Regions from separate parts of the Paenirhodobacter sp. YD-8 genome, predicted to be linked through region 3. Evidence: riboswitches for the same ligand, from Rfam matches in the RefSeq annotation. Region 3 holds a riboswitch; each other region holds the start of a gene.
The links. Region 3 has a riboswitch for cobalamin ahead of nrdH (glutaredoxin-like protein NrdH). Riboswitches for the same ligand answer to the same signal wherever they lie in the genome.

Region 1: another riboswitch for cobalamin. It lies ahead of AC0QTQ_RS16785 (energy-coupling factor ABC transporter permease); the one in region 3 lies ahead of nrdH (glutaredoxin-like protein NrdH).
Region 2: another riboswitch for cobalamin. It lies ahead of AC0QTQ_RS16850 (DUF1636 family protein); the one in region 3 lies ahead of nrdH (glutaredoxin-like protein NrdH).

What each region holds. Positions count from the first base shown of each region.
Region 1 covers NZ_CM152649.1:3,457,059-3,466,477, forward strand. The annotation lists gene pepT (peptidase T) at 1-248, shown strand, start outside; gene AC0QTQ_RS16765 (fumarylacetoacetate hydrolase family protein) at 260-958, shown strand; gene AC0QTQ_RS16770 (YeiH family protein) at 961-1,965, opposite strand; partial or broken gene AC0QTQ_RS16775 (LysR substrate-binding domain-containing protein) at 2,066-2,873, shown strand; gene cobF (precorrin-6A synthase (deacetylating)) at 2,870-3,622, opposite strand; gene AC0QTQ_RS16785 (energy-coupling factor ABC transporter permease) at 3,668-4,333, opposite strand; cobalamin riboswitch at 4,364-4,580, opposite strand; gene cobA (uroporphyrinogen-III C-methyltransferase) at 4,600-5,349, opposite strand; gene AC0QTQ_RS16795 (cobyrinic acid a,c-diamide synthase CobB) at 5,346-6,668, opposite strand; gene cobM (precorrin-4 C(11)-methyltransferase) at 6,701-7,483, opposite strand; gene AC0QTQ_RS16805 (cobalamin biosynthesis protein) at 7,480-7,827, opposite strand; gene cbiE (precorrin-6y C5,15-methyltransferase (decarboxylating) subunit CbiE) at 7,824-9,014, opposite strand; gene AC0QTQ_RS16815 (cobalt-precorrin-6A reductase) at 9,013-9,419, shown strand, end outside.
Region 2 covers NZ_CM152649.1:3,471,544-3,480,962, reverse strand. The annotation lists gene cobU (bifunctional adenosylcobinamide kinase/adenosylcobinamide-phosphate guanylyltransferase) at 1-291, opposite strand, end outside; gene AC0QTQ_RS16880 (histidine phosphatase family protein) at 358-933, shown strand; gene AC0QTQ_RS16875 (propanediol utilization protein) at 930-1,724, shown strand; gene cbiB (adenosylcobinamide-phosphate synthase CbiB) at 1,721-2,659, shown strand; gene cobD (threonine-phosphate decarboxylase CobD) at 2,659-3,618, shown strand; gene AC0QTQ_RS16860 (cobyric acid synthase) at 3,615-5,060, opposite strand; gene cobO (cob(I)yrinic acid a,c-diamide adenosyltransferase) at 5,326-5,946, opposite strand; cobalamin riboswitch at 5,986-6,190, shown strand; gene AC0QTQ_RS16850 (DUF1636 family protein) at 6,290-6,643, shown strand; gene cobW (cobalamin biosynthesis protein CobW) at 6,646-7,689, shown strand; gene cobN (cobaltochelatase subunit CobN) at 7,689-9,419, shown strand, end outside.
Region 3 covers NZ_CM152649.1:1,442,277-1,451,695, reverse strand. The annotation lists gene AC0QTQ_RS07095 (short-chain fatty acyl-CoA regulator family protein) at 24-1,409, shown strand; gene nrdF (class 1b ribonucleoside-diphosphate reductase subunit beta) at 1,452-2,426, opposite strand; gene nrdE (class 1b ribonucleoside-diphosphate reductase subunit alpha) at 2,509-4,590, opposite strand; gene nrdI (class Ib ribonucleoside-diphosphate reductase assembly flavoprotein NrdI) at 4,659-5,075, opposite strand; gene nrdH (glutaredoxin-like protein NrdH) at 5,080-5,301, opposite strand; cobalamin riboswitch at 5,399-5,587, opposite strand; gene AC0QTQ_RS07070 (HNH endonuclease) at 5,775-6,689, opposite strand; one part of gene AC0QTQ_RS07065 (IS3 family transposase) at 7,209-7,497, shown strand; AL1L pseudoknot at 7,490-7,606, shown strand; one part of gene AC0QTQ_RS07065 (IS3 family transposase) at 7,497-8,437, shown strand; partial or broken gene AC0QTQ_RS07060 (IS3 family transposase) at 8,481-8,720, shown strand; gene AC0QTQ_RS07055 (hypothetical protein) at 8,785-9,060, shown strand; gene AC0QTQ_RS07050 (DEAD/DEAH box helicase) at 9,076-9,419, opposite strand, start outside.

The DNA of each region.
Region 1 (9,419 bases), 1.8 Mb from region 3:
TGGAAAAGGACATGACGCCGGTGACGCTCGCCCATGCCGCCTGCCGCGCCGAGGGGATCGAGCCCGTCGCCCGTGCCATCCGCGGCGGCACCGACGGTTCGCGCCTGACCGAGATGGGCGTGCCCTGCCCCAATGTCTTCACCGGCATGCAGGAGATCCACGGGCCGCTCGAATGGATCTCGGTGCAGGACATGGCGGCGGCGGTGCGGGTCTGCCTGCGGCTCGTGTCGCTGGCGGCACAGGCATGAAGGAGACAGACATGACCGATCTTCTGTTCGAGGCCCCGGCCCTGCCGACCCTGCCGGTGGCGGGTCAGTCGGCCCGCTATCCGGTGCGGCGCATCTTTTGCGTCGGCCGCAACTATGCCGAACACGCGAAGGAAATGGGCGCCGAGGTCGACCGCGAGTCGCCCGTCTATTTCACCAAGTCGGCCTTCGCGCTGGCGGCCTCGGGCAGCGCGCTCCCCTATCCGCCGGGCACGCAGGACCTGCACCACGAGGTCGAGCTGACCGTGGCGCTTGGCGCGCCGCTCTTCCGCGCGAGCGAGGCCGAGGCGGCGGCAGCGGTCTTCGGCTATGCCGTCGGGCTCGACATGACCCGGCGCGATCTGCAGGCGGCGGCGAAGGCGAAGCGCCATCCCTGGGACACCGGCAAGGATTTCGAGGGCTCGGCCATCATCGCCGAGATCACCCCCGCCGCCACCTTCGGTGCGGTGGCGGATCAGGCGATCGCGCTCACCGTGAACGGCGCGCCGCGGCAGGGCTCGGGCCTGGGCGAGATGATCTGGTCGGTGCCGGCGCTGCTCGCGCATCTGTCGACGCTTTACCACCTCGGGCCGGGCGATCTGGTGATGACCGGCACGCCGTCCGGCGTGGGGGCGGTCGGGCCGGGCGATGTGCTCGAGGGCACGATCGCCGGGCTGGCCCCGGTGCGGCTGACGATCACCGCGCCGGAGTAAGCTCAGGCCACCAGCTGCACCAGCGCGAAGGCGAGGCCCGAGATGAAGACCGCCGCCAGCGCGCCAAGCGCCAGCGGCCGCAGCCCGCGCGCCTTCAGCCGGCGGATGTCGGTTTCGAGCCCCATCGCCGCCAGCGCCACGGTGAGCAGGAAGGCAGTGCCCCTGGCGATCGCCGCATGCAGCGCAGGCGCGGGCGGCAGCACGGTGTTCAGCAGCACCACCGCGATGAAGCCGAAGACGAACCACGGCAGCGGCGGCCGCGCCGCGCCCTCGGCCCGCTCGCGCCGCAGCGCGCCCAGCGTCAGGATCAGGGGCGCAAGCAGCATCACCCGGCTGAGCTTGGCGATAGTGCCGAAATGCCCCGCCTCCTCGCCGCGGGCAAAGGCCGCCCCCACCACCTGCGCCACCTCGTGGATCGAGGCGCCGGTCCACAGCCCATAGGCGCGCGGGCCAAGGTCGATCGCCGCGGCCAGCATCGGCGCGCCCAGCATGGCGAGCGTGCCGAAGACGGTGACACAGGCGATGGCATAGGCGACATCCTCGTCATCGGCATTCGTCACCGTGTTCACCGCGATCACCGCCGAGGCGCCGCAGATCGAGCTGCCGGCCGCGATCAGCTCGGCCAGCGGCGCCGGGACGCCCAGAAGCCGGCCGAGCAGCTTCGTCACGGTGAAGGTCGCGACCAGCGTCACCGCAATCACCGCAAGGCCCGAGACACCGACCGAGGCCGCCTGCGTCAGCGTCAGCTGGAACCCCAGAAGCACCACCCCCGCGCGCAGCACCCGCTTGAGCGAGAAGGCGATGCCCGGTTGCAGCACGGCGATGGTGCCGAGGGTATTGCGCCAGACGACGCCCAGGATCAGCGCGAGAACAAGCGGGCTGAGCGCGGCGATGCCCAGCACCGCCTGCCCCGCCATCGCGAGCAGCGCAAGGGCAAGGCAGAGCGCAAGGCCGGGGGCGACAAGGCGCAAAGGCAGCGCCGGGCGGGGAAGAACGACAGAGGTCATGGCTGGAACTTTCGCTGGATGCCCCCTCATCGCCCGACGCATTCAACAATTCCAATTCATAATTCTGGTAAAATCGTTCGTTTCTACTTATTAATCTCGCATGACGCCCGAACAGCTCCGCATCTTCCTGGCCGTCGCCGACCGCGCCCATGTCACCCGCGCGGCCGAGGCGCTTGGCCTGACGCAATCGGCGGTCTCGGCGTCGCTGGCCACACTCGAGCGCGCCCATGACGTACAGCTTTTCGACCGGATCGGCCGGCGCATCGTGCTGACCGCCGAGGGCGCGGCCTTCGTGCCCGAGGCGCGGGCGGCACTCGACCGGCTGGAGACGGCGCGGGCGGTGCTCGATGATCTCGGCGCGCGGCCGCAGGGCGTGCTGCGGATCTGGGCGAGCCAGACGGTGGCAAGCTATTGGCTGCCGGCGCTGCTGGTGCGGTTTCGCGCCACCCATCCGCAGGTGCGGCTGCGGCTCGATGTCGGCAATACCGCGCAGGTCGCGGGGGCGGTGCGCGCCGGGGCGGCCGATCTCGGCTTTGTCGAGGGGGCGGTAAGCGAGGGCGAGCTGCGCGCCCGCGCGGTGGCGCGCGACCGGCTGGTTCTGGTGGGGCCTGCGCGAGGAGGGCTCGGGCACGCGCTCGGTCGCCCTTGCCGCGCTCGACCGGCTGGGCCTCGACCCGGCGGCGCTCGAGGTGGTGCTGGAGCTGCCCTCGAACGAGGCGGTGCTGGCCGCGGTGGCGGCGGGCGGCGGGATCTCGGCGCTGTCCGAACGCGTCGCGGAACATGCCGTGGCCTCGGGCGCGGTCACGCTTGCCCCCCTGCCCGGCGCCGAGCGGCCGTTCACCGCGCTGAGCCACCCCGAACGCCACCGGACCCGGGCGATGGCGGCGTTCCTTGAGCTTGCGGGTTAGCTGCGCCGCAGCAGGTAGATGTCCATGATCCAGCCATGTGCGGCGCGCGCGGCGGCGCGGGTGGCCAGGATCTCGGGCCCGGCCTCTGCCAGGGGGCCCGCGTGCAGAACCTCTTCGGCCATGCCGACGAAGGCGCCCCACCAGATCGTCACCCCCTCGGGCGCAAGCGTGGTGAAGGCGCAACCGCCGTCGAGCATCACCACAACCGTGTCGGCACCCTCGGGCCAGCCGTCGTCGCGCAGCCGCCGCCCGGTGGTGATCACGACCGGCGCGCCGATCTCGTTGAGCGGGATCGCATGGGCGGCGCAGAGCGCCTGCACCGCGGTGATGCCGGGAATGACGCGGGTCGTCACCGGCAGCACCCGGGCCAGCCGCGCCGCGATGCGCAGCGTCGAATCGTAAAGCGAGGGGTCGCCCCAGACCAGGAGCGCCACCCGCCCCACGGCGCCGATCTGCGCGCGGATCTCGCGCTCCCAGGCGGCGGCGATGGCGTCGTGCCAGTCGTCCACGCCTTGCCGGTAGGAGGGATTTTCCGCCTCGCGCACCGGCAAGGCGAAGTCGACGATGCGCGGGCCGGGTGTGCGCAGATGGGTTTCGCACAGCGTGCGGCGCAGCCCGGCAAGGTCCGACTTCTCGGCGCCCTTGAGCGGGATCAGCACCAGATCGGCCGCGTTCATCGCGTCGATCGCCTGCAGCGTCAGATGCCCGGGGTTGCCGGTGCCGATGCCGATGAGGGTCAGTTCGATCATGCGTGCTGTCCGCGGGCGGCAGGGTGCCCCGCCGCCCGCAGGTCCTCAGGCGTAAAGCCGCGGGGTGACGAGGGCCGAGCCGCGCAGCGCGTTCAGACGCTTCGCCACCGCCAGCACGCCAAGATCGACGAGCGGTTCGACGAGGATCACCGTCATGTAGGCCACGCCGAAGGTCGCCACCTGCGAGACCGCGCCAAAGCCCTGACCATAGAAGGCCCAGAAGCCGACCCAGGCGACGATGCCGCCCTGATAGGCGGTCGAGAGCGCGAGGGCCTGCGTATAGCGCAGCTCGACATAGGGCGTGCCGGGCGCGATCAGCCGCTTCGCCAGCATCTGCAGGCCGAAGAGCGGCACCAGCAGCGTGGTCATGTTCATCCCGTATTGCGGCAGGTCGAAGGGCGCGAAGAACAGCCCCTGGACCAGCAGGCCAAGCGCCAGCCCGATCGCCGCCGGCGCCGCGCCGAGGATCAGGAACAGCGTCGAGCCGAGGATCAGGTGGACCTCGGACACGCCCACGGGCATGTGCGGCAACACCTCGAAGAAGGTGAAGACGAGAGCGGTGGCGATCGCCGAGCGGGCGATCAGCGAAACGGCGCCCTGCGCGCGGATCGCCTCAAAGGCGGTCTTCAGCGTGTAGACGCCCGCAGTGGCAGCGGTGGCATAGCTCAGCAGCAGCTTGGCGCCGGTGACGATACCGGGTTCGATATGCATGTCGGTCTCCTTGCCGTCACACCCGACGGCGGTTGAGGTTGCCTGCTGGCCGGTCTCCTGGCTCGCGGGTCGCAGCACCTCTTCGCCTTCCCGGGGAAACCCCCAGTGGCAATGTGAAGGGCGCTCGCCGCATACAGTCGCGGGGGCGGCCGGGGCTTCGGGCGCCGCAACTGGGTCCGCCCTTCCCCGTTCCCGATGAAGCCCGGCGCTTTGCGCGTGATGGGCACCATGCAGGGGTTCAGATAAACGCCAACGGCGCGCTCAGGTCAAGCGCCGCCGGTCTCTCCGGGCGGCAGGCCGAAGGGGGCGAGCGGGCCATAGAAGATCAGCGCCGGATGGTCGGTGCGCGCGCCCGCCAGCACCTCGGCCAGCTCCGCCACGGTCGAGCGCAGGAAGCTCTGACCCTCCTGCCCCACCGCCTCGGCCAGCATCGCGGGGGTGTCGGCCGGCAGGCCCTGCGCGATCAGCCCGCGGGCGAGGTCCGGGAAGGTGCGCTTGCCCATGAAGACGACGGTGGTCACCCCGGGATCGGCGAGCGCGGCCCAGTTGAGCGTCTCGGGCAGGCCGCCGGTGACGTCGGCGCCGGTGACGAATTGCAGCCGCCGCGCGGTCAGCCGGCGCGTGAGCGGGATGCCCGCATGCGCCGCCGCGGCACAGGCCGAGGGCACGCCCGGCACGATCTCGTAAGGGATTCCGGCGGCCAGAAGCGCGCCGATCTCCTCCTCGAGCCGACCGAAGATGCCCGAATCGCCCGACTTCAGCCGCACCACGCGCTTGCCGGCCTGCGCGTGCTCGACCAGGAGCGCGTTGACGTGTTCCTGCTTCGCCGAGGGCCGGCCGGCGCGCTTGCCGACCGCGATGCGCTCGGCCCCCGGCCCCGCATGGTCCAGCACCGGCCCCGAGGCAAGATCGTCGTAAAGCACGACATCGGCGCGCTTGAGCCGGTCGACCGCCTTGAGGGTGATCAGCTCGGGATCGCCCGGGCCGGAGGAAACGAAGGAGACGAAGCCGGTCATGCGCTGGCCTTTGCGATCAGGTGGAAGAAGGTGCCGGTGACGCGCCCGCCGCCCGGGGTGAGGCGCGTCGAGCCGGTCTCGGCCACCGCCGCGCCGGTGGCGTCGGTGACGGCGGCAAGCGGCGCGTCGGGCTGGGCGAGGATCGTGGCATAATGGAACTCGTGCCCGCGCAGGCGGGTGCCGGGCGGGGCGACGGGCGTGGGCGCCGCAAGCGTGGCGAGTCGATATCCGAGATGCATCCGGCGTGTCGCGAAAGAGGTTTCGAGCCCGAGGAGCCCGGCCATAGGATAGCGCGCCCCGTCGGCCGCGACGAGCCCCGCGCCAAGCACCATGTAACCGCCGCATTCGCCATGCACCGGGCGGGTTTCGGCAAAGGCGCACAGCCCGGCGCGGAAGGTCTCGGCGGCAGCCAGCCGCGGCGCGTGCAGCTCGGGATAGCCGCCGGGCAGCCAGCAGGCATCGGCACCCGGGTCGGGCGCCTCGTCGGCCAGCGGCGAGAATGGCACGATCGTCGCCCCGGCCGCGCGCCATTCGGCCAGAAGATGCGGATAGACGAAGGAAAACGCCGCGTCGCGGGCCAGCGCGATGCGCCCGCCGGGCGGGGCAAGGCGCGGCACCGGCCCGGCGTCCATCGGCACGGACATGGCCACCGCCTGCATCCGCTCAAGATCGCAGCAGCGCGCGATCACCGTGCCCGCCTCGGCCAGCAGCGCATCGAGTTCCGAGGTCTCCTCGGCCTGCACGAGGCCCAGATGCCGCTCGGGCAGGCGGATGCCCGCGGCGCGCGGCAACACCCCCAGCACCTCGATCGCCACCGCCTCGAGCCCGCGCCGGATCAGCGCCTCGTGCCGCGCCGAGGCGACGTTGTTCAGCACCACGCCGGCAAGCCGCACATCGGAGCGGTAACGCGCAAAGCCAAGCGCCATCGCCGCAGCCGATTGCGCCGCGCCCGAGGCATCGAGCACCAGCACCACCGGCCAGCCGGTGAGCGCCGCGATATCGGCCGAGGCGCCGATCCCCGCCTCACCCGGCACCGCAACCCCGTCGAACAGGCCCATCGAGCCCTCGGCAATCACCAGCCCCGCGTCATCGGGCGCGGTCAGCGCGGCGATCTGCCCTGCCGTCATCGCCCAGCTGTCGAGGTTGACCGAGGCGCGCCCGGCGGCGGCGGCGTGAAAGGCCGGGTCGATGTAATCGGGCCCGCACTTGAACGGCCGCACCGCGACGCCACGCGCCCGCAGCGCGGCAATCAGGCCCAGCGTCAGCGTGGTCTTGCCGGTGCCCGAGGCGGGCGCGGCGATCAGCAGCCCCCCCGTCATCCGCCTTGTCATCCGCCTTGTCATCCGCCCCGTCATGCGCCCGTATCCGGGAAGCGCGGCGCCACACCGCGCGGGCGGAAGCGGCGGTCGTAATCGCCGGCGTACAGACGGCTTTCGCCGAAGTCCTCGGCGCCAAGCGAGCGGCCGACGAGGATCAGCGCGGTGCGCTCGCCCTCGCCCACCGCCGGGTCGAGCGTGCCGAGCGTGGCGCGCAGCACCCGCTCGTCGGGCCAGCTTGCCCGCCAGACCACCGCCACCGGGCAATCGGCGCCGTAATGCGGCGTCAGCTCGGCGATCACCCGCGGCAGCACATGCACCGACAGGTGGATCGCCAGCACCGCCCCGGTCGCGGCGAAATTCGCCAGCGTCTCGCCCTCGGGCATCGCCGAGGCGCGCCCCGAGGTCCGGGTCAGCACCACCGATTGCGCGACGCCGGGCAGGGTCAGCTCGGCCCCCAGCGTCGCGGCGGCGGCGGCGAAGGCCGGCACGCCCGGGGTGACGTCATAGGGAATGCCGAGCGCGCGCAGCCGGCGCAGCTGCTCGCCCATCGCAGACCAGACCGACAGATCGCCCGAATGCAGCCGCGCCACGTCCTGCCCGGCGGCATGGGCCGCGGCGATCTCGTCGATGATCGCATCAAGGTTGAGCGGCGCGGTGTTCACGATCCGCGCACCGGGCGGGCAATGGGCGAGCAGCGCCTCGGGCACCAGGCTGCCAGCATACAGGCAGACCGGCGCGGCGGCGATCAGGTCGCGCCCGCGCAGGGTGATCAGATCGGCGGCGCCGGGGCCCGCGCCGATGAAATGGACGGTCATTCGGTCTCTCCTTCGGACAGGGCAAGGGCGACGGTCACGCCGCCCGGACAGATGCGGCGCGGCACGGCAAGGCGGGCGCCGGGGCCCGCGGCGACCAGCGCCGCCGCCTCGGCCACCGATCCGGTGCCATGGGCCGCCAGAATGCGCGGCGCGCGGGTGGGGGTGGGCACGCCCGCGACCTCGACCGCACGCACCGGCAGCCCAAGCGGCACCACCGCCGCCCGCAGCGCCGCGGCCTTCGTGGGCAGCGTCGCCAGCGCATCGAGCCGGCCCAGGGGGGCCAGCGCCGCCGCGATCTCGGTCGCCGTCGCGGCCGCGCGAAAGCCCACGCCCGCGACCCTCATCGGGTCACGCTCCACTGCACCACCGGCCGCACCGGCTGCCAGCCGCGACCCCGGCCAAGCGGTGCCGCCTGCGCGATCTCGATCCGCAGCAGCGTGCCGCCGTGGCGGGCATGAAGCGCGATCAGCAGCGCCTCGGTTTCAAGCGTGACGGCATTGGCGACGATCCGGGTGGCGGGGGCAAGCGCCTCCCACAGCGCCGCGAACAGCGCCTCGGAGCCGCCACCACCGACGAAGACGGCATCGGGTGCAGGCAGGCCGGCAAGCGCCGCGGGCGCCTGGCCTTGCACCGCCTGCATCCGTCCGCCAAGGCCGAACTCCGCGATATTCGCGCGGATGTTGTCGAGCCGGTCCGGCCGCGGCTCGATCGTGCAGGCGCGACCGCCGGCCAGGCACCACTCGACCGAGACCGAGCCCGAACCGCCGCCGATGTCCCACAAGAGTGCGCCGGGTCGGGGGGCAAGAGCTGCAAGGGTCAGCGCCCGCACCGGCGACTTGGTGATCTGCCCGTCATGGGCAAAGGCCGCCTCGGGCAGGCCCGGGCTGCGCGGCAGGCCGGCCCCCGCAGGCAGCGCGGCGCCGTCGAGCGCCACGGCAACGGGGGCCGCGATCTCGTCCAGATCGAAAGCATCGGCGCGGGCGCGGCGCAGCCGCTCGGCCGGGCCGCCCAGCCGTTCGAGCACCGTCATCCCGACCGCGCCGAAACCGCCATCGGCCAGCCAGCGCGCGAGATCGGCCACCGCCGCGCCGTCACGCAGCGTGGCGATGACCCGGACGCCGCGGCACAGCACCGGGCGCAGCCGCGCGAAGGGGGCAGCGTGCAGCGCAAGGCAGGTCGTGTCCTCCAGCCGCCAGCCCATCCGGGCGGCCGCCAGCGAGCACACGCCCGCAACCGGGATTGCCCGCCACTCGCCGGGGCCGAGCGCCGCCGCCAGGACCGCCCCCGCCCCCGCCCAGAACGGATCGCCCGAGGCCAGAACCACGGTGCGCCGGCCCCGCTCGGCCAGCACCGGCGCGATGTCGAAGGGCACGGGCCAGGCCCGCCCGCGCGCCCCGGCGCCGACCAGCTCGAGGTGCCGCGGCCCGCCGAAGATCACCTCGGCCGCGGCGAGTGCGGCACGGCTTGCATCCGGCAGCCCGGCGAGGCCATCTTCGCCAAGACCGACGATCAGCAGCCAGGGCTCAGCCATGACGCGCATCCTTCTTCTGGGCGGCACCACCGAGGCGAGCCGCATGGCCGCGGCGCTGGCCGCCTCGGGCCTGCCCGCGCTTTTCTCCTATGCCGGGCGCACCGGGGCCCCGGCGCCGCAGCCGCTGCCCACCCGGATCGGCGGCTTTGGCGGGGTGGCGGGGCTGATGACCTTCCTGCGGGCCGAAAACATCGGCGCGGTGATCGACGCCACCCACCCTTTCGCCGCGCAGATGAGCCGCAACGCGATCGCCGCCTGTGCCGAGACCGGCGTGCCGCTCATTGCCCTCGAACGCGCGCCGTGGCGGGCGGAGCCGGGCGACCGCTGGACCGCCGTGCCCGACATCGCGGCCGCCGTCGCGGCGCTTCCCGAGGCGGGCGCGCGGGTGTTTCTGGCGATCGGCAA
Region 2 (9,419 bases), 1.7 Mb from region 3:
GTCGTGCCCGCCGAGCATCTGGTTCGTCAGCCACAGCGTCAGGCAATCGACCAGCCGCGGCGCGCCATCGGTCGCGGCCAGCGCGCCGACGAGGTCGAGCGGCTCCTGCACCGTCCGCCACTCGGCGCCGCGCCGGGCCTGATGCGCCGCGATCCGGGTTTCCATCTCGCCGTCGAAGGCCTGCGCGGTGGCGATGTAGACGGCCGGCGTGCCGAAGCCGAGGGTGCGGCCCTCGGCGATCGCGCTCTTGCCCGAACGCACGCCGCCGGTGATCAGGATGGTCTGGCTCATGGTTTCTCTTGTCCCCCGCCCGGCTTCAAAGCAGAAACGGCGCAGCCGCGAAAGGAGAAATGCGAGATGTTCGCCGAGGGGATGCGCGAGCTGGTCTTCATCCGTCATGCGCCCGCGCGCCATGGCGGCTGTCTGGCCGGCCGCCGCGATGTGCCGGCCGATCTGCCCGACGTGGGCACGCTTGCCGCGCTGCGCGCCGAGCTGGGGGCGCTGCGCGTCGTCGCCTCGCCCGCACTGCGCTGCCGGCAGACCGCGGCGGCACTCTGGCCGGACGTGGCGCCCGAGACCGACCCGCGGCTGTGGGAGCAGGATTTCGGCGATTGGGAAGGCCTGCCCTTCGCCGATCTGCCCGACATCGGCACGCTCTCTGCGTCTGAACTTGCCGCGCACCGCCCGCCGCGCGGCGAAAGTTTTGCCGATCTGTGTGCCCGCGCCACCCCGGCGATTGCGGCGCTGGCGGCGGGCGAGGGGCGGGTGGCCGTCGTCGCCCATGCGGGCATCGTGCGCGCGGCGCTGGCGCTCGCCACCGGATCGGTGCCCGGCGCGCTGGCCTTTCAGGTGGCGCCGCTGTCGCTCACCCGGCTGCTGGCGCTGCCCGGCGGCGGCTGGTCGGTGGCCGGCGTGAACCGGGTTTGCGGATGAGGGGAAGCCTGCACGTCCCGGGCCATTTCGGCGAGTTCCTGCAGGGCCGGCTTGGCCCCGACGGGCCGGTGGCGCTGATCACGCTGCCCTGTCCGTCGCTCGGCGTCGTGGCGCAGGCCAGCGGCGGGCGGGGGCTGATGCTGCACGGCGGACCGCCGCCGGGGCAGGCGCGCGCGCTGCTCGCCCGGCTTGGCCTGCCGCTGCCCGGCCGTGTGGCGCTGCGCCCGCTCGCGCCGCCCGGCATGGGCACCGGGGTTTCGACGGCTGCGCTGGTGGCGCTCGCCCGGCTTGCGGGCTGGCAGGGCCCGCCCGAGGGGCTCGCCCGCGCCTGCGTCGCGGCCGAGGGCGCCTCGGACCCGCTGATGTTCGCGTCTCCCGCGCGGCGTCTGTGGGCCTCGCGCGAGGGGCGGACGGTGGCGCACCTGCCGGCGCTGCCGCGGTTCCATGCAATCGGCGGTTTCTGGGGCCCGCCGCGCCGGACCGAGCCGCGTGACGCGGGCTTCCCCGACATCGCCGACCTCGCCCGGCTCTGGGCCCGGGGCGGCGATCTGCCCACCCTGGCGGCACTCGCCAGCGAAAGCGCGCGCCGCACCCTTGCGCTGCGCGGGCCCGTGGGCGATCCCTCGGCCGAGATCGCCCGCGCCCTTGGCGCCGCCGGATACGCGATCGCCCATACCGGCGCCGCCCGTGCCTTCCTCTTCGTGCCGGGCACCCTGCCCGCGGGCGCAGGGGCGGTGCTGCGCGCCGCGGGCCTTACCGGCATCCGCCGCTTCACCGGAGGAGAGAGATGAGTTTTGCCGCGATGATGCTGGTCGCCTGCGCGATCGACCTGGCGTTCGGCTGGCCCGACGCGCTGTTTCGCCGCATCGGGCACCCTGTCACCTGGCTTGGCGCGCTGATCGCGACGCTTGACCGGGGGCTGAATATCGAGGGCACGGCACGTCGCGCCCGTGGTGTCCTTGCGGCACTCTTCACCATCGCCCTTGCGGCGGGGGCGGGGGCGGTCGCACAGGCGCTGCTGCCGGCGGGGCCGCTCGGCATCGTGATCGGCGGCGTGCTGGCCTGGCCGCTGGTCGCGATCCGCTCGATGCACGACCATGTCGCCGCGGTCGCCCGGCCGCTGGTCGCCGGTGACCTCGGCGCCGCGCGGCGGGCGGTGTCGATGATCGTCGGCCGCGATCCCGCGGCGCTCGACGAGGCGGGCGTCGCCCGCGCGGCCCTTGAAAGCCTGGCCGAGAACAGCTCGGACGGGATCACCGCGCCGCTGTTCTGGGGCGTGGTGGCGGGGCTGCCGGGGATCGCCGCCTACAAGGCGATCAACACGCTCGATTCGATGATCGGCCACCGCACCGCGCGGCACGAGGCCTTCGGCTGGGCCGCGGCGCGCATCGACGATGTCGCGAACCTGATCCCGGCGCGGCTGACCGGGGTCATCTTCGCTTTGGTCTCGCGCATGCCGGGCCGCGCGCTTGCGGTGATGGCGCGCGACGCCCGCGCGCATCGCTCGCCCAATGCCGGCTGGCCTGAGGCGGCGCTTGCCGGGGCGCTTGGCGTGCGGCTGTCCGGACCGCGGATCTATGGCACCACCGTCGCGGCCGAGCCCTGGCTGAACAGCACCGCCCCCGATCCGGCGCCGCTTGACCTTGCCCGCGGCCTTGCGCTTTACCGCCGGGCGATGGCGGGGCTCGGGCTTCTCCTCGCGGCGGCGGCAGTCTGGGGGATCTGATGCGCGATCACGGTGGCAATCTGGATGCGGCGCGGGCGCGCTTTGGCGGCACCGACTGGATCGACCTCTCGACCGGCATCAACCGCGAGCCCTATCCGCTGCCGCCGCTGCCGCCCGAGGTCTGGACGGCGCTGCCCACGGCGCCGGCGAAGGCCGCGCTGCTTGCCGCCGCGCAGGCGGCCTTCGGCACGGCTGCTCCCGGGGTGGCGCTGGCCGGCGCGCAGGCGGCAATCCAGATGTTGCCGCGCCTTGGCCCGCCCGGCCGCGCCCGGGTGCTGGCGCCGACCTATAACGAGCATGCCGCGCAGCTGCGCGCCGCCGGCTGGCAGGTCGAGGAGGTGGCGCGGCTGACGGACCTCGCCGGTGCCGATCTGGCCGTGGTCGTCAACCCGAACAACCCCGACGGCCAGACCCACGCACCCGCCGATCTGCTGGCGCTGTCGGGCGCCGTCGGTCGGCTGGTGGTCGACGAAAGCTTTGCCGACCCGGTGCCGGGGCTGTCGGTTGCCGCCCATGCGGGCACCGATGGGCTGACGGTGCTGCGCTCCTTCGGCAAGTTCTGGGGCCTTGCCGGGGTGCGCCTCGGCTTCGTCTTCGCCGATGCCACGACGATCGCCGCGCTCGAGGCCGCGGCCGGGCCCTGGCCGGTCTCGGGCCCCGCGCTCGAGATCGGCCGGATCGCGCTTGCCGATGCGCCCTGGCGCGCGGCGACCATCGCCCGGCTCGAGGCCGAGGCCCTCCGCCTCGATGCGCTGGCGCAGGGCGCGGGCTGGTCGCTCGTCGGCGGCACGGCGCTGTTTCGCACCTATGCCACCCCCGATGCACCGGCGGCGCAGGAGGGCCTTGCCCGCGAACGGATCTGGTCGCGGATCTTCCCCTGGTCACCCACCTGGCTGCGCCTTGGCCTGCCGGGCGGCGCGGCGGAATGGGGCCGCCTGAGCGCAGCCCTCGCCCGCTAGCGCGCGAGGGCGAAAAGCCCGCCCACGTCGAGATGTGCCTCGACGTGATCGGCGAGCGCCTCGAGCGCCGCCTCGACCCCGGCCTCGTGCCCGCGCCCCGAGGCGGCAATGCCCAGCCCGCCGAGGAAGGCCGCGCGGAAGTCGTCGGCGGCAAAGAGCCCGTGCAGATAGCTGCCGCTCACCCGCCCGTCGGCCGAGATCGCGCCCTCCGCCGCGCCGGCAATATCGGCGAAGGGGCGGGCGCGGTCCGGCCCTTCGGTGCGGCCGATGTGGATTTCATAGCCCTCGACCGCCAGCCCGGTGCCCGCATGACGCGCCGAGACCCGGCTCAACCGCTTCTCTGGCGTCATCACCGTGGTCACGTCGAGAAGGCCCAGCCCGGGGCTTTCGCCCGCGGGCCCCTCGATCCCCTCGGGATCGGCGATCACGCGGCCCAGCATCTGATACCCGCCGCAGATGCCCAGAACAGCGCCGCCGCGGCGCAGATGGGCGGCGAGGTCGGTGTCCCAGCCCTGCGCGCGCAGGAAGGCGAGATCCCCGCGCGTCGATTTCGTGCCGGGCAGGATCACCAGCCGCGCATCGCCCGGGATCGGCTCGCCCGCGCGCACCATCACCAGCTCGACCTCCGGCTCGGCCGCAAGCGGGTCGAGATCGTCGAAATTCGCGATCCGCGAGAAGGTGAGGCAGGCGATCTTCACTCCGCCCGAGGCCGGGCCCGAGGCCAGGTCGAGTGCATCCTCGGCGGGCAGGCGATGCGCCGCGGAGAACCAGGGCAGAACGCCGAAACCGGGCCAGCCGGTGCGCGTCTCGATGAAGCGATAGCCGTCGTCGAAGAGCTGAGGGTCGCCGCGGAACTTGTTCACCACAAAGCCGCGCACCAACGCCGCGTCGGCCGGGTCCAGCACCGCCTGCGTGCCGACGATCTGCGCGATCACCCCGCCGCGGTCGATGTCGCCGGCGAGCACCACCGGCACCCCGGCGGCGCGCGCAAAGCCCATGTTGGCGATGTCGTTCGCGCGCAGGTTCACCTCGGCCGGGCTGCCCGCGCCCTCGACGAGGACAAGGTCATGCGCCGCCGAGAGCCGGCCGAAGCTGTCGAGCACCGCCCCCATCAGCCCGGCGCGGAAGGTGGCATAGTCGCGCGCCCCGGTGACGGCGCGCCGCCGCCCCTGAACGATCACCTGCGCCCCGGTCTCGCTCTCGGGCTTCAGCAGCACCGGGTTCATGTCGGTGACGGGCAGAAGCCCCGCCGCCCGCGCCTGAAGCGCCTGCGCCCGGCCGATCTCGCCGCCGTCCGCGGTGACGGCCGCGTTGTTCGACATGTTCTGTGGCTTGAAGGGCGCGACGCTCAGCCCACGCCGCCGCGCCGCCCGGCACAGCCCGGCCACCAGCATCGACTTGCCGACGTTCGAGCCCGTGCCCTGGATCATCAACGCCGTCATCCCCGGACTCCCGCCGTCGCGCGGCCGAGAGTGCGGGAGCCTCCGGCGGAGGTATTTGGGGCCAAGAAGAATGACAGGACGGGGTTTCCAAGACGGCGTCGCGCCTCGGGCCGCCGGGGCGGGGGAGGCGCGACGCTTTCTTCCTGGGCGGTCATCGGGACCTCTCCCTGTACCGCAGATCGATTCTTGCAGGGCAAGGTTGAGATTTCCTTTTCTTCTTGGTCGAAATACCTCGGGGGTCCGGGGGCTGGCCCCCGGTCCGGGCTCAGAACTCGACGCCGGGCTGGGCCTTGATGCCGGCGCGGAACGGGTGCTTGACCAGCGTCATCTCGGTCACCAGATCGGCCGCCTCGATCAGTGCCTCGGCGGCGTTGCGGCCGGTCAGGATGACATGGGTCATCTCGGGCTTCTCGTCGCGTAGGAAGGCCAGGACCTCGTCGAGGTCGAGATAGCCATAGCGCAGCGCGATGTTGATCTCGTCGAGCAGCACCATGCGGATCTCGGGGTCGCGGATCAGCTCCTTGGCCTTCTCCCAGCCGGCGCGGGCGGCGGCGATGTCGCGCTCGCGGTCCTGGGTCTCCCAGGTGAAGCCCTCGCCCGAGGCGACGAAGCGGCACAGATCGCCGAAATGGGTGGTGATCAGGCGCCGCTCGCCGGTGTCCCAGCTGCCTTTGATGAACTGCACCACGGCGCAGGGCATCTCATGCGCAATGGCGCGCAGGATCATCCCGAAGCCCGACGAACTCTTGCCCTTGCCCGGCCCGGTATGGACGATGATCAGCCCCTTCTCGCCGGTCTTCGTCGCCATCATCCGGTCGCGCGCGGCCTTCTTCCTGGCCATCTTCGCGGCGTGGCGGGCGGCGTCGGCTTCGGTCTCGGGCGTCATCGCGGCTCTCCTTCGGCTTGACAAATCGCGCGCCCGGGCCTCTGGTGGCCGCGCGTTGGTTCCTGTCCTACGACAGGCGAAGAGGGAATGCGATAGGGCCTTGCCGGGCCTCAAGCGCAGCCGCCCCCGCGACCGTGACCGGAAAGGTCGCCCAAGCCACTGGCCTTTGGCCGGGAAGGTGGGCGCCCGTTGGGGAAACCCTGGATCCGCAAGCCGGGAGACCTGCCAGCGCTGACGATTACGGGCGGACGGGGTGTGCCGCGACCGGGTGGATTGCCGGTCGCCCCCGTGTGCCCGCCGATCCCTTGGCCAGCCCCCTTTCCGCGAACTGGAAGGACGGGCGATGACCGCGACACTTCATGTCTGCACCACCTGCCGCAGGGCGGGCGAGGACCCCGGCGAGGGCGCGCGCCCCGGTGCCGCGCTGCTGGCCGCACTGGCCGCGGGCTCCTGCCCCGAGGGGCTGCGCATCCGGGGCGTCGAATGCCTTTCGGCCTGTGCGCAGGGCTGTGCCGTGGCGCTGAGCGCGCCGGGCAAGTGGAGCTATGTCTACGGCCGCCTGAGCCCCGAGAACGCCGCCGAGATCCTCTCCGGCGCCGCGCTCTATGTCGCCAGCGCCGACGGGCTCGTGCCCTGGCGCGCGCGCCCCGAGATCTTCCGCAAGCAAAGCCTTGCCCGCATCCCCCCGCAGGAGTGACCATGACCGACCTGACCAAGATCCCCGTCACCGTGATCACCGGCTTTCTCGGTGCCGGCAAGACCACGCTCATCCGCCATCTGATGGCGAACCCGCAGGGCCGGCGCCTGGCGATCCTGGTGAACGAGTTCGGCACCGTGGGCGTCGACGGCGACATCCTGCGCGCCTGTGCCGACGAGAGCTGTCCGCTCGACAATATCGTCGAACTGGCGAACGGCTGCATCTGCTGCACCGTCGCCGACGCGTTCATCCCGACGATCGAGGCGCTTCTGGCCCAGCCTATCCGCCCCGACCACATCCTGATCGAGACCTCGGGCCTTGCCCTGCCGAAGCCGCTGCTCAAGGCCTTCGACTGGCCGGCGATCCGCTCGCGCATCACCGTCGACGGGGTGATTGCGGTCGCCGATGCCGAGGCGGTGGCGGCCGGGCGCTTTGCCCCGGATCTGGCCGCGGTCGATGCGCAGCGCGCCGCCGATGACAGCATTGACCACGAGACGCCGCTGTCCGAGGTGTTCGAGGACCAGATCGCCTGCGCCGATATCGTGCTGTTGTCGAAGGCCGATCTCGCCGGCGAGGCGGGGCTTGCCGCCGCCCGCGCCGCGATCGAGGCCGAGGCGCCGCGGCCGCTGCCGATCCTGCCGATGGTCGAGGGCGCGATCGACCCGGCCGTGGTGCTGGGGCTTGCCGCCGCGGCCGAGGACGACCTTGCCGCGCGCCCCTCGCATCACGACGGCCATGGCGATCACGAGCATGACGATTTCGACACGGTGGTGATCGATCTGCCCGAGGTCGCCGATCCCGAGCGTCTCGTCGCCGCGATCGAGCGGCTGGCGGCCGAGCGCAACATCCTGCGGGTGAAGGGCCATGTCGCGGTCACCGGCAAGCCGATGCGGCTTCTGGTGCAGGCGGTCGGCGCGCGGGTGCGGCGGCAGTTCGACCGGCCCTGGGGCGCCGATCCGCGCCGCTCGGCCCTCGTGGTGATCGCCGAACGCGCCGATGTCGACGCCGGGGCGATCCGCGCCGCGCTGAGCGAGGCCGCCGCCTGATGCATGTCGTCTTCCGCGAAAGCCACGGGCTCGAGGAGACCGAGGTGCCGACCGATCTGGGGCAATCGCCCGCGGATCTGGTGGTGCTGTCCTTCTCGGATTCGGATCTCGGTGCTTTCGCGGAGGGCTGGCATGCGGCGGCGGGGGCGTTGCCGCCCTTGCGGCTTGCCCCCCTGGCCGCGCTGCGCCACCCGGTCTCGGTCGATACCTATCTCGAGCGCACGCTCGGGGGGGCGAAGGCGGTGCTGATCCGGCTGATCGGCGGCGAGGGCTATTGGCCCTATGGCCTTGCCTCGGTGCAGGATCTGGCGCGGCGGCGGGGCATGGCGCTGGCCGTTTTGCCCGCCGATGGCCGGCCCGATCCGCGGCTGGCCGAGGCCTCGACCCTGCCCGCGGAGACGCTCGCCACCCTTGCCGCGCTGTGCGATGCGGGCGGAGCCGAGGCCGCGCGCGCCGCGCTGTGCCACCTGGCCCGCGCCGCGGGCCTGCCCGCGCCCGAGCCCGATGCACCGGCGGCGCTCCCCGAATTCGGCTTCTGGACGCCCGAGGCGGGGGTGACCCCCGCGCCTGTGGGCGAGGGGCCGCGGGTGCTTGTGCCCTGTTACCGCGCCTGGCTGACGGCCGCCGACATGGCGCCGGTCGCGGCGCTGATCGAGGCCCTGCGGGCGGCGGGGTTTCAGGCCACGGCCTGCTTTGCGCCCTCGCTCAAGGCGCCGGGCTTTGCCGACTGGCTCGCCCCGCATCTGGCCGCGGCGCCGCCGGTCGCGGTGGTCAACCTCACCGCCTTTTCGGCGCAGGGCGCGGCGGGGCGCACACCCTTTGACGGGCTCGATGTGCCGGTCTTCCAGGGCGCGCTGTCGACCGCCGCCCGCGCCGACTGGGCCGCGGCCGAGCGTGGCCTGTCGCCCGCCGATCTGGCGATGCACGTCGTGCTGCCCGAGGTCGATGGCCGGATCTTTGCCGGGGTCGTCTCGTTCAAGGCGCCGGCCGCGCGCGACGCGGTGCTGGAACACGCCCGGCTGATCCACGCGCCCGAGCCCGACCGGATCGCCGCGCTGGTGGCGCGGGTTGCGGCCTGGCACCGGCTGGCCACCACCCCGGCCCCGGCGCGGGCGGTGGCCGTGGTGCTGTCGACCTATCCGGGGCGGAGCTGGCAGATGGCCCATGCCGTGGGCCTCGATGCGCTCGCCTCGACCGGGGCGCTGCTCGATGACCTTTCGGCCGAGGGCTATGACATCGCACCGGGGCCGGGGGCCGAGGCGCTGGCGCGCGAGCGGTTGAGCTGGCCGCTGGCGGAATATCAGGCGGCGCTTGCCGCCTTGCCCGCAGTGCTGCGCGACGATCTGGCCGCCGCCTGGGGCGCGCCGGCGGAGGACCCCGCCTGCCACGATGGCGCCTTCCACTTCGCCGCGCTGCGCCGGGGCAAGATCCTGCTGGCGCTGCAGCCCGAACGTGGCGAGGTCACGGCGCGCGAGGCCGACTATCATGACCTCGCCCGGGTGCCGCGGCACGGCTATGTCGCCTTCTACCTGTGGCTGCGGGCGCAGGGGCTGCAGGCGCTCGTGCACATGGGGGCGCATGGCACGCTCGAATGGCTGCCGGGCAAGGCGGTGGCGCTCTCGGCGGCGTGCTGGCCCGAGGCGCTGTTGGGCCCGCTGCCGGTCATTTACCCCTTCATCGTCAACGACCCGGGCGAGGCCGCGCAGGCCAAGCGCCGGCTGGGGGCGGTC
Region 3 (9,419 bases):
CGAATATTGCGAAGGATTGGATGATGAAGAAGCCCTTCATGGGGGTGCGCCTGCGCCGGCTGCGCGAGGAACACGGCATGACGCAGGTGGCGCTGGCGCGCGCGCTGGAACTCAGCCCGAGCTATCTGAACCAGATGGAGAAGAACCAGCGCCCGCTGACGGTGCCGGTGCTACTCAAGCTGAACGCGGTCTTCGGGCTGGACGTGCAGCTGTTCTCGGAATCCGAGGAGGCGCGGCTGATCCCCGACCTGCGTGCGGCGCTCGCCGATCAGGGCGCCAGCGCCTCGATGGCCGAGCTGCGCGAGCTCGCCGCCAACATGCCCGGCGTCGCCCGCACGATCATCGCGATGCAGGCGCGGCTGCGCGAGAATGCCGAGCGGATCGACCTGATGAACGGGCGCATCATCGGCGGGCTCGGCGGCGCGCCGGCGCCCTTCGAGGCGGTGCGCGACTGGTTCTACGTGCAGCGCAACTACATCCCGAGCCTCGACGAGGCGGCCGAAGAGATCGGCCGCAGCCTGCGCCCCGGGAGGATGGCCGAGGGGCTGACCGACCGGCTGGCCGGACGGCACGGCATCCGCGTCACGCTTGATGAAGACGCGCCCGCGCTGCGTCGCCACGACCCGGCGGCGCGGGTGCTGCACCTGTCCGCCCGGCTGCGCCCCGGCCAGCGCGCCTTCCAGATGGCGACGCAGATCGCCTTTCTCGAACAGCGCGCCGAGATCGACCGGCTCACCGCCGAGGCCGGCATGGAAAGTGACGAGGCGCGCGACCTGCTGCGCATCGGCCTGGCGAATTACTTCGCCGGCGCGCTGATCCTGCCCTATGGCGCCTTCATCGCGGCGGCCGAGGCCGAGCGCTATGACATCGAACTGCTGGCGCGCCGCTTCGGCGTCGGCTTCGAGACGACCTGCCACCGGCTCTCGACACTGCAGAGGCCGCAGGCGCGCGGCGTGCCGTTCTTCTTCATCCGGGTCGACCGCGCCGGCAATATCTCGAAACGGCAATCGGCGACCGATTTCCATTTCTCGCGGATCGGCGGTTCCTGCCCGCTGTGGAACGTCTACGAGGCGTTCTCGCGCCCCGGCGAGGTCCTGACGCAGGTGGCGCAGATGCCCGACGGGCGGTCCTACCTGTGGGTGGCCCGCACGGTGAGCCACGGCGCGGGCGGCTATGGCGCGCCCATCAAGCGCTTTGCCGTGGCGCTTGGCTGCGATCTCGCCCATGCGGAACGGCTGGTCTATGCACGGGGGATCGAGCTGCGCAGCCCCGCCCGCGCGACACCGATCGGTGCGGGCTGCAAGATCTGCGACCGCCCCGCCTGCCCGCAGCGCGCCTTTCCGATGACCGGGCGCCCGCTGCGCCCCGACCCGGACCGCTCCCGCTTCACCCCCTACTCCAGCGACTGAACCGAGATCGCCGCCCCCGGGATGCGGGAGCGGCGGACCACCTCAGAAATCCCAGTCCGCATCCTCCGTCGCAACCGCCTTGCCGATCACATAGGACGAGCCCGAGCCCGAGAAGAAATCGTGATTCTCGTCGGCGTTCGGGCTCAGCGCGGCAAGGATCGCCGGGTTCACCCGGCACAGCTCGTCAGGGAAGAGGTTCTCGAAACCGAGGTTCTGCAGCGCCTTGTTGGCGTTGTAATGCAGGAAGGCCTTCACGTCCTCGCTCAGCCCGAGCGGATCATAGAGCGTCTCGGTATAGCGGCACTCGATCGCGTAAAGATCGAAGATCAGCGCGAAGGCGAAATCCTTGATCTCCTGCCGCTCGGCCGCGCTCAGCCGCTCCATCCCGCGCTGGAACTTGTAGCCGATGTAATAGCCATGCACCGCCTCGTCGCGGATGATGAGGCGGATCAGATCGGCGGTGTTGGTCAGCCGCGCCCGGCTCGACCAGTGCATCGGCAGGTAGAAGCCCGAATAGAACAGGAAGCTTTCCAGAAAGACGCTCGCCACCTTCTTCTTCAGCGGCTGCGAGGCGGCATCGTATTCGTCGAGGATCAGACGCGCCTTCTGCTGCAGATGCGGGTTCTCCTCGGACCAGCGAAAGGCTTCGTCTACCTCCGGGGTCGAGCACAGCGTCGAGAAGATCGAGGAATAGGACCGCGCATGCACCGCCTCCATGAAGGCGATGTTGGTCAGCACCGCCTCCTCATGCGGGGTGACCGCATCGGGCATCAGCGCGGGCGCGCCCACCGTGTTCTGGATCGTGTCCAGAAGCGTCAGCCCGGTGAACACCCGGATCGTCAGCCGCTGCTCGTCCTCGGTCAGCTGCGACCAGCTCTGGATGTCATTCGACAGCGGCACTTTCTCGGGCAGCCAGAAGTTCACCGTCAGCCGGTTCCAGATCTCCAGATCCTTGTCGTCCTGCACCCTGTTCCAGTTGATCGCGCGCGGCACCGGCCGCCCCGCAAAATCCTTCATCGTCTCGGCCCCTTTTTCTTGGCGCAAATACTCCGGGGGTCCGGGGGCAGCGCCCCCGGCCGGCTCCGGTCACGATCCCCCCTCACAGCGAGCACGACACGCAGCCCTGCACCTCGGTCCCCTCGAGGGCCATCTGCCGCAGGCGGATGTAGTAGATCGTCTTGATCCCCGCCTTCCAGGCATGGATCTGCGCGCGGTTGATGTCGCGCGTGCTGGCCGTGTCCTTGAAGAACAGCGTCAGCGACAACCCCTGATCGACATGCTGGGTCGCCGCCGCATAGGTGTCGACGATCGCCTCGGGTCCGATCTCATAGGCGTCGCGATAGAACTCAAGGTTCTCGTTCGTCATATAGGCGGCGGGGTAATAGACCCGGCCGATCTTGCCCTCTTTCCGGATCTCGATCTTCGCGGTGATCGGATGGATTGAGGAGGTGGCGTTGTTGATGTAACTGATCGAGCCGGTGGGCGGCACCGCCTGCAGGTTGCGGTTGTAAAGCCCGCCCTCCATCACCGCGTCCCGCAGCGCGGCCCAATCCGCGCGGGTGGGCACGGCGATGCCGAAGCGCTCGAAAAGGTCGGTCACCGTCTCGGTCTCGGGCAGCCAGTCGCGGGTCACGTATTTCTCGAAGAAACGGCCATCGGCATATGTCGAATTCTCAAACCCGACGAAGCTGCGCCCGCGCTCGCGCGCCAGCACGTTCGAGGCGCGCAAGCAGTGGTACAGCACCGTGGCGAAATAGATATTGGTGAAGTCGATACCCTCGGGGCTGCCGTAATGGATGCGCTCGCGGGCCAGGAAGCCATGCAGGTTCATCTGGCCCAGCCCGATCGCGTGGCTTTCGTCGTTGCCGCGCCGGATCGAGGGTACCGAGTCGATCGCCGACATCTCGCTGACCGCGTTCAGCGCCCGCACCGCGGCCTCGACCGTGGCGCCGAGGTCGCCGCCATCCATCGCCTTGGCGATGTTGAGCGAGCCGAGGTTGCACGAGATGTCGGTGCCGAGGTGGCGATAGCTCAGGTCGTCGTTGAACTCCGACGCCTCGTTCACCTGCAGGATTTCCGAGCATAGGTTCGACATGGTGATCCGCCCCGCCACCGGGTTCGCCCGGTTTACCGTGTCCTCGAACATCAGGTACGGATAGCCGCTCTCGAACTGGATCTCGGCGAGCGTCTGGAAGAAGGCACGCGCATTGATTTTGCGCTTGCGGATCTTCGGGTTGTCGACCATCTCGCGGTAGCGCTCGGTCACCGAGATCTCCGAGAAGGGCTTGCCATAGACCTTCTCCACGTCATGCGGCGAGAACAGGTACATCTCCTCGTTGCGCTTCGCGAGTTCGAAGGTGATGTCGGGGATGACGACGCCAAGGGACAGCGTCTTGATCCGGATCTTCTCGTCGGCATTCTCGCGCTTGGTGTCGAGGAAACGCAGGATGTCGGGGTGATGGGCGTTCAGATAGACCGCCCCCGCACCCTGCCGCGCGCCCAGCTGGTTGGCATAGCTGAAACTGTCCTCGAGCAGTTTCATCACCGGGATCACCCCCGAGGACTGGTTCTCGATCCCCTTGATCGCGGCGCCCTGCTCGCGGATGTTGGTCAGCATCAAGGCCACGCCGCCGCCGCGCTTCGACAGCTGCAGCGCCGAATTGATCGCCCGGCCGATGCTCTCCATGTTGTCCTCGATGCGCAGCAGGAAGCACGAGATCAGCTCGCCGCGCTGCGCCTTGCCGGCATTGAGGAAGGTGGGCGTCGCCGGCTGGAACCGGCCGGCCAGCATTTCGTGCATCAGCCGCAGCGCCAGCGCCTCGTCGCCGCGGGCGAGCGTCAGCGCGACCATCACCACCCGGTCCTCGAAGCGTTCGAGGTAGCGCTTCCCGTCGCGGGTCTTCAGCGTATAGCTGGTGTAATACTTGAACGCGCCGAGGAAGGTCGGGAAGCGGAACTTGACGCGAAAGGCCGCGTCCCAGATCCGCGCGAGGAAACCGGCGTCGTACTGGTCAAGGACATGGCCCTCGTAATAGCCCTCCTCGACCAGGTAGCGCAGCTTTTCCTCGAGCGAGTGGAAGAACACGGTGTTCTGGTTCACGTGGCTCAGGAAATACTGCCGCGCGGCCATGCGGTCGGCGTCGAAGCGGATGCGCCCCTGATCGTCGTAAAGGTTCAGCATCGCGTTCAGCGCATGATAGTCGAGCCCCTGCCATTCGGCGGGCACGCCCTTGGCCGGGGCGGCGTCGCTCAGATCGCGGTCGAGAATTGCGTCTTCCAAAACCTGTCCAGTCCTTCTGTGACACGGGCGATATCGGTGGGCGTGCCGGCCAGCTCGAAGCGATAGAGCACCGGCACCGCGCATTTTTGCGCGATGACATCGCCGGCAAGCGCGAAGAGCGCGCCGAAATTGCGGTTGCCGCTGGCGATCACGCCGCGCAGCTGCGCGCGGGAGTCCGGATCGTTCAGAAACCGGATCACCTGTTTATGGACGGCGCCGCGCCCTGCCCCGTCGGCATAGGTCGGCGTCACCAGAACGAAGGGCGCGCGGGGGGCGGGCATCGGCGCCTCGGCCGCGACCGGGATCCGATCGGCGGGCAGGCCGAGCGCACGGATGAAGCGCGCGGTATTGCCCGAGCGCGAGGAGAAATAGACAAGCCCGCCCATCCGCTCAGGCCAGCGCCGCGATCTTGTCGGGCCGGAACCCCGCCCAGTGGTCATCGCCGGTCATCACCACCGGCGCCTGCCGATAGCCGAGCTCGGTGACCCGGGCGAGCGCCTCGGCATCCTCGGTCAGATCGATGAGGTCGAAGGCAAGGCCGCGGGCGGCCAGCGCACGGGTGGTGGCGGTGCATTGCACGCAGGCCGGTTTCGAATAGACGGTGATGCTCATCTCGGGTCCCTTGTCTGTGCCATAGGGCGGCAGGATCAGGGACGCGGGCAGATGCGGACGCGCCGCATTGCACAACGCCTCCGGGCCCACCGACCGGTTCGTCTCTTGCGTCCTGGCAGGTCTCCTGGCTCGCGGTTCGATCGCTTCCCCCTCCTTCCCGGCGCAGCGCGCCAGTGGATCAACGGGGTCGGCTCACCGCTCACAGTTGCGGGGGCAGCGCCGGTCTTACACCGGCTTCCCTTTTCACCCGCGACGAGTCGCGGGCACCAAGACAACATCATTTAGATACACCCGGGGCAAACATGTCAATATCCGGTATATAGCGCACCAATCGAGCAGGTCAGTATCTGACGATACCACTGCTCTGCTCCCTGAGAACTGGATTGAGCCACAACGTCGTGGCCGACGTGTCCGGCCCTTTGCGGACGGTCAGTCACCCCTTCCAATGGGTGCGAGGTTGGCCTCGGTCACTTTCATTCGGTTCGAGGAATATCGAGCAACGGGCCCGCGTCGATGCCGCGCCGAGCTAAAAGCTCGGGGCGGCAAACCACGAAGCAGCCTTTAACGCCATCCCTGACAGCCTGTTCGGCCTGCACCTCGTCGGAAAGCTTGAGCCACCGTGATTTGCCTTGAAACACGGGCGTCAGAACATAGCCCGAGCTGATCCAGCCGCCCGGGAAGAAATAACGCTCTGCTCCGACAGCAGGTTGAACACTGACAGGCAAGACCACTGCCGCTTTCTTCACCTTGGGTGGCCGCGCCGTCGGAATTGCGAACGCTCTGAGCCGCTCAAGACCATCGTAGTCCATCCGTTCCGGCTCACGAAGCCGCGGATCTTCAACATGCAACTGTCGCAGGGTGAAACGGTCTTTGCCAAAATTGCAGAGCGCACAGGAGATCACGACATTTTCAACCGACGATCTGCCCCCATGGCTATGGGGCTCAACATGATCGAATTGCAGCCAAAGGGATTGGAAACCAGCATGTTGCTTCGACGGGTCACGACTATCCCAACCGACCGCTACGGGGTACAGTTTTGCCGCGATCTTTCGAATATCCGCATGAACCACAGGAATGCCGCAGTACCGGCAGCGGTAACCATCACGCTCAAGAACCGCTGCACGAATATCCGGTGCGATGTTACGGTCAGGATCGCGCTCAGATTTTGGAATGACCGAGGTGTCTCCCAGCGGCTTCATCTCCACGACATTCTTAATTACGCCCACCCAAGAAGAATTGAGCCAATCCCACACCTTCGGTGAGTCCGCTTGTCGAAAGAGATCATCGGCCTGGGCGAAGTCACCATGCACATGCGCATCTGCCGCGCCTTTCATGGCGTCCCAAGCGGCAAATATCTCTGGAATTGGTTCCTTGATACAGCGGCGCATTTTTCTCTCGCGTCCCTCCGGTCGATAAAACAACCGTAGAGGCTCCTATTTCGCGTCACAAGGAATAGCAGCTTAGCCTCTCCGCGATCAGTGTCGCATACGCCCGCCCATCCCCGTCGAGGACGGCCTGTTTCCCGGTGAATTTCTGCGCAACGCTGCCGTTCATACATGGCGCAGCCACCGGCCGCTTCCCGCCCCTCACGTCGATCCGAGGCCGGAAAAGCGGCGCAGTGAACGAACGGCTGCTTTTGCCAGACGCTGCAATCGGGCTGCCGCACACGCATCGGGCGGCTCTCGCCCATAAAGACATATCTCTAACGTAAGACAAGCCGGAACTGCCGCCGCCTCAGCAACGAGAGGTCATCCTTGTCAATCTATCCCGACACGGGCGATTGCTCTACGATCAGTACGCCAGTTTCGATCTGTTCTCGGACGAAGCGCTTAAAGCTCGGAGGCCAGACACGGATGAACCGCTCCGGGTTTGCCGGAGGCTCCAACTCCTGAGTAGGATGGAGCATCATGAGCAAGACCACGAACAAATTTTCTCCCGAAGTGCGCGAGCGTGCAGTACGCTTGGTTCTCGACACTGAGGGTCAGCATGGATCGCGTTGGCAGGCGGTCATGTCGATTTCCGCGAAGATCGGCTGCGCACCCCAGACCCTGAACGAGTGGGTCAAGAAGGCCGAGGTCGACAGCGGTAAGCGGGCTGGCGTCCCGACAGACATGGCCGAGAAGATGAAGGCGTTAGAGCGTGAGAACCGCGAGTTGCGCCAGGCGAACGAGATCCTTCGTAAGGCATCAGCGTATTTTGCGATGGCGGAGCTCGACCGCCGGTCGAAGTGATGGTCGGGTTCATCGACGATCAGCGAGGGGAGCACGGGGTCGAGCCGATCTGCAGGGTTCTGCCGATCGCCCCGTCCACCTACTACGATCACCTGGCGAAGCGTACCGATCCGGCCCGTTTGTCGGATCGCGCCCGCCGCGACGCAGTCCTGCGGCCCGAGATCGAGCGCGTCTTCGAGCAGAACTGGAGGGTATACGGCGTGCGCAAGGTCTGGCGTCAGCTGGATCGGGAAGGCCTCGATGTCGCCCGTTGCACAGTCGCCAGGCTGATGAAGGATATGGGTATTCAAGGCATTATCCGCGGCAAGCCGCACAGAACGACGGTGCCGGATAAAAAGGCTCCCTACCCTTTGGACAAGGTGAACCGGCAGTTCAGGGTTCCAGCGCCGAACATGCTTTGGGTTAGCGATTTCACCTACGTCGCCACCTGGAGGGGCTTCGTGTATGTGGCTTTCGTCATCGACGCCTACGCACGCCGGATCGTCGGCTGGCGGGCAAGCCAAACAGCACACGCAGGCTTCGTTCTCGATGCCCTTGAACAGGCTGTCCATGATCGCCGCCCGGTCAAGGGCGCAGGGCTCGTCCACCATTCCGACCGCGGGTCGCAATACCTGTCCATTCGCTACACCGAGCGTCTGGGAGAGGCCGGCATCGAGCCATCCGTGGGCAGTGTCGGCGACAGCTACGACAACGCGTTGGCCGAGACAATCAACGGCCTCTTCAAGGCAGAGGTCATCCATCGGCGCGGTCCGTGGCGTAACTTCGAGGCCGTCAAATATGCCACCATCGAATGGGTCGACTGGTTCAACAACCGCCGCTTGCTCGAGCCGATCGGGAACATTCCCCCGGCGGAAGCAGAGGTGAACTTCTACGCCGCTCTGGAAACTGAAGACATGGCTGCGTAACTAATCGAAATCAGCCTCCGGCAAACCCGGAGCGGTTCACGTCAACGGCATCACCTGCTCCATGAGCCGGGCGGGCAATGTCTGGGACAACTCCGCAATGGAGAGCTTCTTTTCATCGCTGAAAACCGAACGGGCGGCCCGTAAGGTCTACCGAACCCGCGAGGAGGCGCGCGCCGACGTCTTCGACTACATCGAGCGCTTCTACAACCCGCGCAGACGGCATTCGAAACTGGGCTACCTAAGCCCCATGGAGTTCGAGGCGCGCGGCGCTATGCTAGCTTAACCTGATGTCCACAAAACCGACAGCAGGCCAGTCTGCAGATCTCCGAGAGCGAGGAGATCAGAACATGTCAAAAGCAAAACAAAGATGCGGGCATCAAGGCTCGCGCAGCCCAAGCCAGATGCTGATGCTATCAAACAGCGCCATCAATGGATTGCGGCGGGCCTGGTTCAGCGCTGCGGGGGATTTGGCGACGAACCTGGTTCAGATGCTCGCGGCCGGCCTCGGGATGATGATCTTCCTCGCAACCTCCACCGAGGCGCTGTCCGCACCGCAGATCAGATGCACCTTCTTTGCCAGCCCAAGGCGACGTGCGGCCAGTAATCTGTCCGGAAAACGCTGAAATCTGCTCCGACGCTCAGTTCAAAACATGCAGGCGTCCGCAGATTTCAGGCAAGGCCTCCGCCTGCAGACGAGAAGACAAAGCGTCCTCGCGCAGCAGATCTTCCGTCAGATAACGGTGGAATTTTTCAAACACGAGGTTGGGACGGCCGGCAAACAGGTTGACCGCACCTCCCGACGCCAGTCGATCAAGGCTTTCGGCAAGCGGCAGATCTGCCTTGGCGCTGGCGATTTCGAGAAACCCGTCGTGTTCCTGCACCTCGTGGCCGAAGCTTTGCAGCGCCAGGGCCAGGGTGGTGTTCTTCACGGTCCCGCAGCCGGTCGCGATGAAGAAGGTGCTTTCGCCGGTCTGCACCACCG